DNA from 3 places in the Micromonospora sp. NPDC049114 genome. Region 3 is predicted to be linked to each of the others. Evidence: riboswitches for the same ligand, from Rfam matches in the RefSeq annotation. Region 3 holds a riboswitch; each other region holds the start of a gene.

What was found. A riboswitch is a leader RNA that binds a small molecule or an ion and turns the genes downstream of it on or off. The one in region 3 is predicted to bind S-adenosylmethionine.
Region 1: it holds a riboswitch for S-adenosylmethionine, as region 3 does, so the genes downstream of both, AB0B39_RS19930 (aminotransferase class V-fold PLP-dependent enzyme) here and AB0B39_RS13515 (ABC transporter substrate-binding protein) in region 3, are expected to answer to the same signal.
Region 2: it holds a riboswitch for S-adenosylmethionine, as region 3 does, so the genes downstream of both, thrC (threonine synthase) here and AB0B39_RS13515 (ABC transporter substrate-binding protein) in region 3, are expected to answer to the same signal.

Annotation. Positions count from the first base shown of each region.
Region 1 is NZ_JBEZEA010000006.1:285,699-290,139, reverse strand. It holds gene AB0B39_RS19935 (PrsW family intramembrane metalloprotease) at 1-695, opposite strand, end outside; SAM riboswitch class IV at 719-839, shown strand; gene AB0B39_RS19930 (aminotransferase class V-fold PLP-dependent enzyme) at 919-2,154, shown strand; gene AB0B39_RS19925 (FUSC family protein) at 2,224-3,426, opposite strand; gene AB0B39_RS19920 (metal-dependent phosphohydrolase) at 3,565-4,221, shown strand; gene AB0B39_RS19915 (DUF4031 domain-containing protein) at 4,193-4,441, opposite strand, start outside.
Region 2 is NZ_JBEZEA010000006.1:267,376-271,816, reverse strand. It holds gene paaN (phenylacetic acid degradation protein PaaN) at 1-594, opposite strand, end outside; gene AB0B39_RS19855 (GNAT family N-acetyltransferase) at 645-1,664, opposite strand; gene thrC (threonine synthase) at 1,920-3,206, opposite strand; SAM riboswitch class I at 3,217-3,352, opposite strand; gene AB0B39_RS19845 (DMT family transporter) at 3,420-4,388, opposite strand.
Region 3 is NZ_JBEZEA010000003.1:127,966-132,406, reverse strand. It holds gene AB0B39_RS13525 (amino acid ABC transporter ATP-binding protein) at 1-366, opposite strand, end outside; gene AB0B39_RS13520 (amino acid ABC transporter permease) at 363-1,139, opposite strand; gene AB0B39_RS13515 (ABC transporter substrate-binding protein) at 1,179-2,024, opposite strand; SAM riboswitch class IV at 2,344-2,455, opposite strand; gene AB0B39_RS13510 (amino acid transporter) at 2,539-4,441, opposite strand, start outside.

The DNA.
Region 1 (4,441 bases), on a different contig from region 3:
CGCACGATGAAGATGGCGATCACCTGCTGGGCGCCGGTCGCCGGGCCGTACCGGTCGGCGCCGGCCGCATAGCCGTACCCGCCCAGGTAGAGGATGTTCTCCACCATCGCGAAGCCGACCGCGGAGAGCCCGCAGTAGACCAGGCCGTCGGTGATCCCGGACCACTCCCGCCGCCGGAACACCAGCAGCAGGATCGGGCCGAGCGCCTTGGTCAGCTCCTCGATGAACGGCGCCACCAGCACGCCGGTCAGCGCGTCCGGCAGCCCCCAGTCGGCGAACCGCCCGGCGGCGAACTCGTTCACCTTCAACGAGGCGGCGGTGGAGACGAACGCGCCCCACGCGAAGCAGAAGATCAGGTATTTCAGGGGCTCCGGTTCGTAGCGGTCGAGCCAGAGGAAGCACGCGACGAGCACCGGCACCGGCAGGATCGCGGCGCCCACCCCGACCAGCAGCGCCTGTACGCCCAGCGACTGGCCGAGGGTGATGACCATGAAGACCGCGCACGCCGCGATGAACAGCACCACCCCGGCCAGCACCAGGAACCGCAGCCAGCCGAAGCGGCGCGGCGGGATCCCGGTTGACCCGCCGACGGGCGGGGCCGCCGGCGGGTGCGGCGGCGACGGTAGGGGTGCACCGGGCGGGGTGTCGGCCATGCGGTCAGCGTAGCCATCCGCCGCCGGCTGGTTCGGCCGCATCCACAGCCGCTATGCTGCCGGCAGGTCACGAGCGCCAGCGTCAAGCCCCGGCTTGCTGGCCGGCAACCCTCGTCGAGTTCGCGGTGGGGTGCCCCGGGTGATGACCGGGCCCAGCCCGATCGGCGTGCTGGGCAAGCGCGGACCCCGTCCCGAGGCCACACCCGGGGTCCCTGACCCCGGAGGTTCCGGCGTGTCCGTCACCCTCGTACCCTCGCTGCCCGCCCTGCCCACCGTCGCGCCCCAGCCGTCGGCGGCGCTCGACGTGCTCGGCGTACCCGGCGAGATCAACCTCGACTACGCGGCCACCGCGCCGTGCGCGCGGGCCGCGGCCGACGCGGTCACCGAACTGCTCCCCTGGTACGCCAGCGTGCACCGCGGCGCGGGAGCGCTGTCGCGGCGCTGCACCCTGGCCTACGAGCGGGCCCGGCAGACGGTAGGCGACTTCTTCGGCGCCCGCGCCGACGACCACGTGATCTTCACCCGGAACACCACCGACGCCCTCAACCTGCTGGCCCGGGCGCTGCCCGCCGGCACGACAGTCGTCACCTTCGCGGGCGAGCACCACGCCAACCTGCTGCCCTGGCCACGCGGCTCGGTGCGCCTGCCAGTGCCCGCCGACCCGGGCGGGGCGGTCCGCGCTCTCGCCGCCGCCCTCACCGAGCTGCGCCGCGACAGCAATCCCGCGCTGCCGGTGCTGGTCGCCGTGACCGGGGCGAGCAACGTGACCGGGGAGCTGTGGCCGGTCGCCGAGCTGGCCCGGGTGGCCCACCGGCACAACGCCCGGATCGTCCTCGACGCCGCGCAGCTCGCCCCGCACGCCCCGGTCGACATGCACACGCTCGACGTGGACTACCTGGCCGTCTCCGGCCACAAGCTGTACGCCCCGTTCGGCACGGGTGTGCTCATCGGCCGCACGGACTGGTTGGACGCCGCCGCGCCGTACCTCGCCGGCGGCGGCGCCACCAGCCACGTCGGGCCGGCCACCCACGACGTGACCTGGGCGAACGGCCCGGCCCGACACGAGGGCGGCACCCCGAATCTGCTGGGCGCGGTGGCGCTGGCGGCGGTGTGCGCGGCGCTGGCCGACGCCGACCGGGTGGCGCTGGCCGCCCGGGAACAGGCGCTGCTGGCCCGGCTGCGCACCGGCCTCGCCGCCCTGCCGCACGTGGTGGAGTTGCGCACGTTCGGCCCCGACGCGCCCCGGGTCGGCATCGTCTCGTTCGTGGTCGCCGGCCGGGACTCCGCCGCGGTGGCCGCCCGACTGGCCGCCGAACACCGGATCGGCGTCCGGGACGGGTTGTTCTGCGCCCACCCGCTGGCCCGGCGGCTGCTCGGCGAGGCCGCCGGGCGTACCGGCCGGCGGGATCTTCCGCCGACCGCGTTGCGCGCCAGCATCGGCCTGGGCAGCACCGCCGCCCAGGTCGACCGCCTACTGGCCGCGCTCGCCGAGCTGGCCTGAGCCGAGCTGGCCTGCGCCTGCGCCTGCGCCGGGCTGAGTCCCTGCCCCGGACGCCCCGCCGCCCCGCGCTCAGCCGACCGGCGGGGCGGTGGGTGGCTTCGGCGCCTCGCCCGGCTCGGCCGGTTCGCCGATCGGCCGTTCCTGCTCCCCGAAGGCCGTCCGGATCCACCGGTTCGCCTCCTCCTGCTCGACCCCGGAGGCCACCAGCAGGTCACTCGCCGTGGTCCGGATCTGGGCGATCACGACACTCCCGGAGAAGCCGACCCCCGCCCCGTACGCCCGGCCGGCCTCGCTGACGGCCCGCAGCGAGCGCTCCCGTGCCTTCTGCGGCTCCTCGCCCGCCGCGAACTCGTGCTTGAGCAGCCGGACCGACTCGGCGAGGTGGCCGATCGCGTCCGGCATCGGATCCGGCACCGGCTCGTCGTCCTCGATCAGGGTGACGGACCGGCGGATCAGCGTGCCGCTGTTACGCATGGCGCGGTCGATCGGGTCGGCCGCCTCCGCGTAGTGGATCAGCTCGCCGCGGCGGTGCCAGCGGGCCGGCGACAGGGTGGCCGTCTCCTTCGCGCCCTCGATCGCCTCGGCCAGGGTGGCCAGCTCGTCCTTGTTGTTGCGCAGCCGCTCCAGCGCCCGCTGGATGCCGGCCCGGTCCCGGTCGCGCAGCCCGTCGGCGGTGGCGTCGAGCTGGGCGGCGAGCAGGTCCAGCGCCGGCCGGGCGGCCCGGTTGATCACACGCAGTGGGTTCAGCGGCAACAGGACAGCCGTCACCAGCAGCGCGATGCCGCCGCCGAGAAAGGCGTCGACGAAGCGGGGGATCTCCAGGTTCTGGGTGGACGGGCTCAACGTCACGATCAGCACCGCCGTGGCGGCGGCCTGGATGACGATGGCCACGCTCGCCCCGGCGAAGATGGTGAGCAGGATCGCCACCGTGACCACCAGGCCGAGCTGCCACGCCCCGGTGCCGAGGAAGTAGATCAGGAGGTCGCCGACGAACACCCCGACGCCCACCCCGACGATCAGCTCGACGGTCCGGCGGAACCGCTGCCCGACCGACGCGGCGAGCGTGCCGACCGCGGAGATCGGCGCGAAGACCGGCTGCGGGTTGCCGAGCAACTTGTGCGAGACGAGGTACGCCAGCCCGGCCGCCAACCCGGCCTGGACGGCCAGCCCACCCGCCATCCGCACCCGGTGCAGCCGGTCGTGCAGGGTGGCCCGGCCGCGGTGCCGCAGTTGCTGGGTGGCCTCGGCGATGCGCGCCCCGTCGACGTCCACCAGGCCCTCGCGCAGCGGGGTACGCCGTACCACCGGAGGTTTCTTGTCCCGGGCCACCGCCATGGGCGCGACTACCCGTGGCGGGGGCCCTGAATCCTCTCTCCCGCGTGCGGCGCACGGATGCGGCAGACTCGGGCGGTGGCCGATCTGCTGGACCGGTGGCGGGCGGCGGCCCGTGACGCCGGGGCGAGACCCGACGAGCGCTCCACCCGGGCCGGGGAGGAGCTGCTGGCCCGGTGGCGGGAGCCGCACCGGCAGTACCACACGGTGGCGCACCTGAGCGCCGTCCTCGATGTGGTGGACCGGCACGCCGCGTCGGCCGACCGACCCGACCTGGTCCGGTTGGCCGCCTGGTGCCACGACGCGGTCTACGACCCGCGGGCCCCCGGCGACACCAACGAGCGGGACAGTGCCGCGCTGGCCGGGCACCTGCTCACCGGCCTCGGGGTGCCGGCGCCCGCGGTGGCCGAGGTGCGCCGGTTGGTCCTGCTCACCGCCGGGCACGCCGTGGGCCCTGGCGACCCCGACGGCGCCCTGCTCTGTGACGCGGACCTCGCCGTGCTGGCCGGACCGCCGGCCGCCTACGACAGCTACGCGGCGGCGATCCGGCGGGAGTACGCGCACGTGCCCGATCCGGCCTTCCGGACGGGACGGGCCACCGTGCTCACCGGGCTGCTGGCGCTGCCCGCGCTGTTCCGGCTGCCGCCGCTCGCCGACCGGTGGGAGCAGCCGGCCCGCGACAACCTGCGCCGTGAGCTGGCCGCACTCAGCGGATCGCCGACGAACCCGGCGTGACGAGGTGCTTCGGGCGACGCAGTCCCGCGTCGCGCAGCAACCTGACGAGTTCCCGGCTCGGCACCACCCGGGCCCCGAGCCACACCGCCGCCGCGAACCGGTCGGCCGGGATGTCGTAGTGGTCCCGGTCGAAGCCGCGCCGGGGTGCGCCAAGCGCCTCGGCGAAGGCGTGCAACTCGGCGTAGGAGACGTCGCTGATCAGGTGCGACCAGAGTCGACC
Region 2 (4,441 bases), on a different contig from region 3:
GACCACGTGGAAGGTCTTGGTCATCCGCAGCGGGTCGCCCTTGCCGGCGGCCTTCTCCCAGCCGGCCGTGCCGGGGTGCCGGGTCATCTCGGCGTACGCGTACGCCAGCGCCTCCAGCGCCCGGTCCAGCGCGTGGGCGCCGCCGGCCTGGAAGGCCATCACGAACGCCTGCCCGCTGGTGAACTGCACCGCGTTGGCCAGCTCGAAGATGTTCTTGTGCAGCCGGTCGAGGATCTCCAGGCACACGCCCACGCGGGCCTGCGGGCCGGCGTCGCGCCAGGCCGGCAGCGCGGCGGAGGCGGCGGCGATCAGCTCGTCGGTGCCGGCGTGCGGGTAACGCACCGCCAGCTCGACCCCGAACGGGCTCGTCTCGGTGGCGATCCGCTCGCCGGTGCCCGGCTGGTCGAGCGGAAAATCACCACCCAGGTACGCCTCGAAGGCGGCCTTGCCGTCGGCGGCGGCGGTCTCGCCGTACACGCGGGGGCTGGGGGACTCGGGATAGGCGGACCAGTAGCCCCGCTCCGTGATCGCGGTCAGCGCACGGTTGAGGGTGTCGGCGTGCCTGTCGTACAGGGGATGCGGGGTCTCCGTCATGCCAGCCATCATGCCTGAGTCCGGTCGGCGAGCAGTAGCGCCGATACCCGTCAGACGGTGAGCTGCCAGTTGTTCCAGGCGTCCACCGGGCGGAAGCCGAGCTGCTCGTTGATCGCCACCATGTAGCTGTTGCTGGCCGCGTTCCAGGTGTCGATGACGCGTACCGCCGGCTCGTGGGTGAGCAGGTGGTGCAGGTTCTCCGCCTTGGCGATCAGGCCCAGGCGGTGCCCACGGTGGGCCGGGTCGACGATGGTGATCTGCTGGAAGGCGTGCCAGTCGGCGGAGGCGCCCACGTCGAGCAGTGTCCAGGCGACCAGCCGACCGGACGCTTCGTGCCGCATCCCGAGGTGGTAGCGCCGCCGGCCCCGGGCGTCCAACGCGCGCTCGTTGCCCCGGATGCGCTCGGCGTCCACCTGCTCCGGCTCCCACTGCACGTCACCCATTGGCGCGTCCATCAACAGTCGGCTGTCCAGGTAGGCGATGTCCGCCACGTACTCCGGCGGGGTGGCTCCCTGCCAGGAGACGGACCGGTAGCCCTCGGCGCGGGGCTGGGCCTCGGCCAGGGCCGCCCGCAGGGCAGGTCGGTCGATGTCGGCGATCTCCAGCCGGCGACGCACCTCGGCCAGGGCGGACTGCGCGCCGGTCGAGGCGGCGAACGCGTCGCCCGCCCCGGAACGGGCCGCACCGCCGGGCAGCGCGCGGACGGTCATCGCGACCACCCGCTTGCGGCCGTGCTCCCGCAGCAGGCGCACCCCGTACTCGTGCAGCGCCCGGCCGACGCCGCGCCGCCGCAGGTCGGGACGCACCGTCAGCTCGGCGGTGGCGTTGTCGGTGTTGTCGAGCTGCGGCAGGTCGAGTTGGAGGTATCCGGCCGGCACCCCGTCCAGCCGGGCCAATGCCCAGAGCGATCGGGTGCCGGGTGCCGGGGTGTGGAACAGCGCGTCGAAGCGACGCCGGCAGAAGGGCGGGAAGTCCGGGAGGTCGACCTCGTTGGCCGCCGCCCCGACCCGGTACGCCTCGTCGACCGCGGCCTGGTCGGCGCCGTCGAAGGACGTGATCGTGATGCTCATGCCCGGGAGCCTGACAGCCGCAAAAGCGATGAGGCCAGCGAATATTCGCTGGCCTCATCGGACGTGGTCGGGAGGGACACTCGCACAACGCCTCCGGCGTTGGGTCGCAAGAACTTCAAAAGTCTCCGGCGAAATGCCCTCCCGCACGGAGCATCTTGCGCCGTCCGGTTCCTGCCGTCAAGTCCAGACCGGCGGGTTTTCCATACTCACAGCGAAAACCCAGTTACGGGCAGGTCGCCCGACGGGGCACGAGGGTCAGCCGAGGAGGCCGGCGTCGCGGGCGGCGCGAAGGCTGGGCTTGATGTGGTGGGTCGGGCCGACCTGACTGGCCACCGCGTCGATGGTCTTCAGGCCCTCGCCGGTGTTGAACACGACAGTCTCCGCCGTGGGGTCGAGTCGCCCGGACTCGACCAGCTTGCGCAGCACCGCCGCGGTCACCCCGCCCGCCGTCTCGGCGAAGACGCCCGTGGTGCGGGCCAGGTCGCGGATGCCGGCGCGGATCTCGTCGTCGTCGGCGTACTCCATCCAACCGCCGGTGCGCCGGACCGCCTCCAGGGCGTAGAGGCCGGCTGCCGGGTCGCCGATGTTGAGCGACTTGGCGATGCCGGTGGGCTTGACCGGGGTGATCGTGTCCGTGTCGGCGTGCAGCGCGGCGGCGATCGGGTTGCAGCCGGCCGACTGTGCGCCGAAGACCTTCCAGCCGCCGGCCGGCGCCTCGACCAGGCCGATCTCGACCAGCTCGGAGAACGCCTTGTCAATCTTGGTGAGCAGCTCACCGCTGGCCATCGGGATGACCACCTGGGCCGGGATGCGCCAGCCGAGCTGCTCGGCCACCTCGTAACCGAGGGTCTTGGAGCCTTCCGCGTAGTACGGCCGGACGTTCACGTTGACGAACGCCGTGTCCTCGAATTCGTCGGTCTCCACCAGCTCACCGCAGAGCCGGTTGACGTCGTCGTACGAGCCGTCGATGGCGACCAGCTCGCCGCCGTAGACGGCGGTGGTGATGACCTTGCCCTGCTCCAGGTCACTGGGAATGAAGACCACCGAGGGCACACCGGCTCGGGCGGCGTGCGCGGCCACCGAGTTGGCCAGGTTGCCGGTGGACGCGCAGGCGAACCGGGTGAAGCCGAGTGCCTTCGCGGCGGTCAGCGCCACCGAGACGACCCGGTCCTTGAACGAGTGGGTCGGGTTGGCGCTGTCGTCCTTGACCCACAGCGGTGCGGTGATGCCCAGCTCGGCGGCGAGGTGCGGGGCCGCCACCAGCGGGGTCAGCCCCGGGTCGAGGGTGACCCGGGTGGCCGGGTCCTGGCCGGCGGGCAGCAGCGCGGCGTACCGCCAGATGTTGTTCGGGCCCGCCTCGATCTGCTCGCGGGTGACAGTGGCCAGGGCCGCGGTGTCGTAGTCCACTTCGAGGGGGCCGAAACACTCGTAGCAGGCGTGCTGGGCGGCGAGCGGGTAGCGGGCCGAACAGGCGCGACAGACCAGGGCGCGGGCGGGGCTTGCGGAGGTGTCGATGCCGGAGGCGGCGAGCGTCGACGTCATGTCGAGAGTCCTCTCATCTTTCCCCGCATCGCACGGTGCGGCGGGGACGGAATTGGCACCTGCCCCGCCTGTCGCTCAGCGGTGAGCGCGCGGGGTGGTTGCCGGGGCGTCGTCGGGCCGTATCCCTCAGCCCCTCTGGATGAGGTATGCAGTTGTGCCGTCGAGTCTAGGCAACGTTGCCTGTCGCCTCCACCGGGTATCCCAGTGAGTGGGTCAGCGGGCGGCCACCGCCACCGGGTCGACCACCGCGGCCGGGTCGGTGACCGCCGTGGGTTGCGGCAGGGACGACGACCGGGTCCGTGCCCTGGTGGCGAGGTTCGCGGCGACCAGGGCGGCGATGGTGATCGCGGCGCCGACCAGCTCGATGGCCTCGGGCCGGTAGCCGCGGGCGATCTGCACGACGAAGGTGGTCACCGGGACCAGGTTCATGAACAGGGCCGCGTTGGCGGAGCCCAGCCGCTGCACACCTGTGTTCCAGGCCAGCACCGCGACGACGGCGGCGACGATCACGGCGTACGCCAGTTGTGGGGCGACCGCCACGAGGTCGGCGGCGGCCGGCGCGTGCTGCCACCCGACAGCGTCGGCGCCGATGCTCGCGGCCAGCATGGCGGCCGTGCCGGCGAGCGCGGTAAGCGTGGTGAAGCGCAGCGGCGACCAGGCGCCGAACCGGCTGGCGCCGTGGGTGTAGATGCCCCAGCCGAGCACCGCGCCGATCATCATCAGGCCGCCGAGACCGAACTGGCCGAGACCGGCCAGGCTGCCGCGGGTGATCACCAGGCCGACTCCGAGGAGCGCCACCAGGGAGAGAGCCAGCAGAAGAGGCTTCGGTCGTACGCCGTCCCGCGCCCACCGGACCAGTTGGGTGATGACCGGTGTGGTGGCCACGAAGAGGGAGATCTGTTGCGGGGCGGCGTGTTCGAGCGCCAGGTTGGTGAGCAGGTTGAAGCCGGCGAAGCCGACGACGCCGAGCACCACCACCTCGACTCCCCGACCGCCGAGCCGCAGCGCGGTGGCGCCCTCGCGAACCAGCAGGATGGCGACCAGGATGACGGCGGCGAACAGGTAGCGGGCGGTGGTCAGGTTGAGTGGATCGACCCGGCTCAGCGCGCTGGCCAGGATCGGAAACATCGCGCCCCAGGCGAGCACGGCGAGCAGCGGATAGGCGGCGGCGCGGGATCGCATCGTCAGCTCCAATGTTCGAGTATCTTCGAACCAACGACACCGACCATAGGGTG
Region 3 (4,441 bases):
CACCGCCTCGTCCTCGCCGAGCTTGCGCAGCCGCCGCAGAGCCAGGGTGACGTTGCGCAGCACGCTCATGTGCGGGAAGAGGTTGAACTGCTGGAACACCATGCCCACCCGCTGGCGCAGCGCGTCCGGGTCGTCGCGCAGCACGCTGCGCCCGTCCAGCAGCACGTCGCCCCGGTCGGGCTCGATGAGCCGGTTGAGGGTACGCAGCAGAGTGGACTTGCCCGACCCGGACGGCCCGATCACGCAGGCCGTCCCACCCCGCTGCACGCTCAGGTCGACGCCGCGCAGCACGCGGTTCGGCCCGAAGGCCAGGTGGACGTCGCGCGCCTGGAGGCTCACCGAGGTGGTGGTCGCGGTGGTGGTCATCGCCGGTCTCCTTCCGGGGCCCCGGCCAGCGCCAGGTCGTCGTCCTCGTCGTCGGCGGGTGCGGTGGCCGGCCGGCCGTTGCGCAGCCGTCTGTCGATCCAGTTGACGACGTGCGTCAGCGGGACGGTCAACGCCAGGTAGAAGAGCCCGGCGAGCAGCAACGCGGACTCGTTGCCGGTGGTGGCCGCGTAGTCCTGCCCGATGCGGAACAGCTCCCGCTGGCTGGCCACCAGGCCGAGGAAGTAGACCAGGCTGGAGTCCTTGATCAGCGCGATGAGCTGGTTGACCCAGGCGGGCAGCACCCGCCGGATGCCCTGCGGGATGATCACCAGCCGCATCGCGTCGGCCCAGGAGAAGCCGAGCGCCCGCGCGCCCTCCAACTGGGCCGCCTCCACCGACTGGATGCCGGAGCGGAAGATCTCCCCGATGTACGCCGCCGCGATCAGCGACAGCGCGAGGACGCCCAGCGGGTACGGGTCCGGTCCCCAGACCCGCATGCCGAGCGGTGCCAGCCCGACGCCGATCAGCAGGATCGTCGCCGCGGCCGGCAGCCCGCGGAAGACGTCGGTGTAGACGCGCGCCGGCCAGCGCAGCCATCGACTGCGCGAGATGCCGGCCACGGCCAGCAGCAGGCCGAACACCGTGCCGAGCAGGGCGGCGGAGACCGCCAGGATCAGCGTGTTGGGCAGCCCGACGGTCAGCATCTCGGGCAGCGCCTCGCGCATCGCGTCGGCGTCGAAGAAGGTCTCCCACAGGGTGCTCAACGGATCCATCGGTCGCCTCTCCTACCGCCCTGCTCGCTCGTCACCGGTTCAGGACGCAGCCGACGCCGACGGCACGGCGGACGCGGACGGCGCCGCCACGGTGCCGCTGCCCGGGGTGAAGTCCGCCGGGATGGGGCGGCCCGGGTAGTACTGGGCCTGCAACCGGCTCCAGGTGCCGTCGGCGATCACCTCGTCGAGGCCCTTGTTCAGCGCCTCGCGCAGCTTGTCGTTGCCCTTGGCCACGGCGTACGCGGTGGGTGCCGGGCTGAGCTGCTTGGCCGCCACGGTGATCTTTCCCTTGCTGTCGGCGGCCGACTTCTCGCCGATCTCCGCCGGGGCGATCCACGCGTCGGCGGTGCCCGCCTTGAGCTGGTTGATCGCGCCGTTGTAGTCCGGCACCCGCACCGGGTCGAGCTGCTTGCCGGTGGCGTAGTCGTCCTGGACGGTGCCCTGGACCACCACGACCCGCTTGCCGGCGAGCTGGTCGAACCCGGTGATCGGCGAGCCGGCCGGCACGTCCAGCCCGAAGTAGCCGAAGTCGTAGCCGTTGCCGAAGTCGACTGTCTTCTTCCGCGCCTCGGTGATCGTGATCGAGGAGCTGCCGACGTCGAACTTGTGGTTGTTGACCTGGGAGAGCAGCGCGGAGAAGTCGGTTCCGACGAACTCGACAGTCAGGCCGAGCTTGCCGGCCACCGCGGTCAGCAGGTCGTTGTCGAAGCCGGTGAACTTACCGTCCTTGAGGTACACGTTCGGCGGGGCGTCGGTGAGCGTGCCGGCCCGCAGCACGCCGGCCTGCGCCAGCCCGTACGGGTTGCCGGCGGCGCCCGACGAGTCGTCGCCACCGCACGCGGCCAACCCGCCGGCAACCAGCAGGGCCGCCCCAACGGCAACCACACGGCTCAGGACAGAAAAAGATCGCACGGGTGTCTCCAAAAGGGTGCATTGACCCGGTCGATCATGAAGTTGTTGCCCCGACACGCCGGTCGGACGGGCAACAACTTCATGATCGACGCGAGGGTCGAGTGGGGTGGGCGAGGGCGCCCGGGGAGGGGAGGGGTCAGCGCGTCAGGCGGCGGTACACGCCGCGCTGCGCATTCGCATCAGGTCCACGTGGCGACGCCGGGTCAGGGTCGGCATGAGCCGACCGGCCGGTGGCGTGGGGCTGAGGATGATGCGCATACGGTCTCCCGGGTCTGTTGCTGACCTGGGTGCCAGGCCACGCTTGCGCCGGCGTCCTGCCGGTGCCTGGTCCTCACCCGGGGCACCCCACCGCGGAGGAGGGTTGCCGGCCAGCGAGCCGGGGCTTCGCGCTGGCACTCATGACCTGCGCCGAGGCTAGCAGCTCCGACCGGTGGACCGTCCAGCCGTTATGACCACGCTCACCGTCCGCGACGGTTCGACCGGCAGGTCAACCGGCGTGCACGTGCGGCCGGCGGCGCGGGTCGGGCTCCTGGCGACGCAGGATCTCCCGGGTGACCGAGGCGATGGCGCCCTGCCCGAACGCCAGGTAGCGCAGGAGGTTGCGACCCGGGCCACCCTCGCTCCACTCGAAGTAGATGTGTGGCCGTCGCCGGCTCCGGTCGCGGATCTCCAGCAGCAGGGCGGCGAGCGCGGTGGGCACCGACGAGCCGGTCAGGCTGAGCACCGGGTAGCTGTCGTGCGCCACGCTGCCGCGCACCGGCAGCTCGGTCTCGAAGTCCGACGGGTCGGTGACGTGGACCTCGACGAAGATGACGTCGCTGTCGTCGGGGAAGTCGTTGTCCGCCATGGTCTGTGCCAGCTTTGCGCGGTACTCGGCCGGGTCGCGGCGCTCCGGCTCGTGCGCGATGAGGCGGATCCGACGGGTGGCCCGCTCGTCGATCATCCGGGCGGCGGTCGGGTCCAGCTCGACGTGGTCGACGCGCAGCTCGTAGGCCCGCATGAGCCGGGACAGCACCGACACCAGGATCATCCCGCCGATGAAACAGGCGGCGATCTTGACGCCGTCGGGGCGTTCCACGACGTTCGCCACAGTGGTGTAGACGAAGATCAACGCGATGGTCCCGAAGGCGTACGTCCGCCCCCGCTGGCGCCGTCGTCGCGCCGCGAGGGTCACCGCCGTCGCCGCCGAGGTGATCAACACCAGGACCCCGGTGGCGTACGCGCCGCCCTGCGCGTCCACGCTCGCGGAGAAGACCACCGTGATCACGAACGCCACGGTGGTGAAGACCAGCACCAGCGGCCGGACCGCCCGCGCCCAGGTCGGGGCCATGCCGTACCGCGGCAGATAACGGGGTACGAGATTGAGCAACCCGGCCATCGCCGACGCGCCCGCGAACCACAGGATCCCGATCGTCGACAGGTCGTAGACGGTGCCGAACACGCCGCCGAGGTGCTGGTGCGCCAGGTAGGCCAACGCCCGGCCGTTCGCCGGCCCGCCCGGCTGGAACGCCTCCGGCGGGATCAGCACGGTGGTGGTCACGCTGCTGGTGATCAGGAAGACGCTCATCGTCGCGGCGGCGGTGGTGAGCAGCCGCCGCGCTCCCCGGATCCGGCCCAACGGCCGGTCCTCCGAGTCCGCGCGATCCCCCCGGATGTGCGGCATCACGGCCACCCCGGTCTCGAAACCGGACAGGCCCAACGCGAGCTTCGGGAACACCAGCAGGGACAACCCGACCACCAGCAGGGGATCGCCGTGCCCGGTGCTCAGCGCGTTCGTCCAGTCTCCGACCGCGCTCGGATGGGTCACCACCCGCCACAGCGCGTCGGCGATCACCACCGCGTTCAGCCCCAGGTAGACCGCCACCAGGACGACGGCGATCCCGATGGCCTCGCCGAATCCCTTGAGGAACACCGCGCCCAGCAGTGCCACCAGCAGCAGCGTGAGGAGCACCTCGTGTCCCTTGAGCCCGCTCGGCCAGAACGGGTTCTCGTCGATGTGGGCTGTCGCGTCCGCCGCCGAGAGGGTGATGGTGATGATGAAGTCGGTGGCCGCGAAACCGAGCAGCACCAGCACGAACAGCTTGCCCGGCCAGTAGCTCAGCAGGCGTACGAGCATCGCGATCGAACCCTCACCGTGCGGGCTCTCGACAGCCACCCGCCGGTACACCGGCAGCGCGCCCAGCAGCGTCACCAGCACCAGCACCAGCGTCGCCACCGGCGACAGCGCCCCGGCCGCCAGCGCCGCGATGCCCGGCTGATAGCCCAGCGTCGAGAAGTAGTCGACACCGGTCAGGCACATCACCTTCCACCACGGGTGGTGCCGATCCTCGGGCGGGCGCCCGCCCGGGCCGGAATGCCGCGCGGCCCGCTCCGTACCGCCGTCGAGCAGC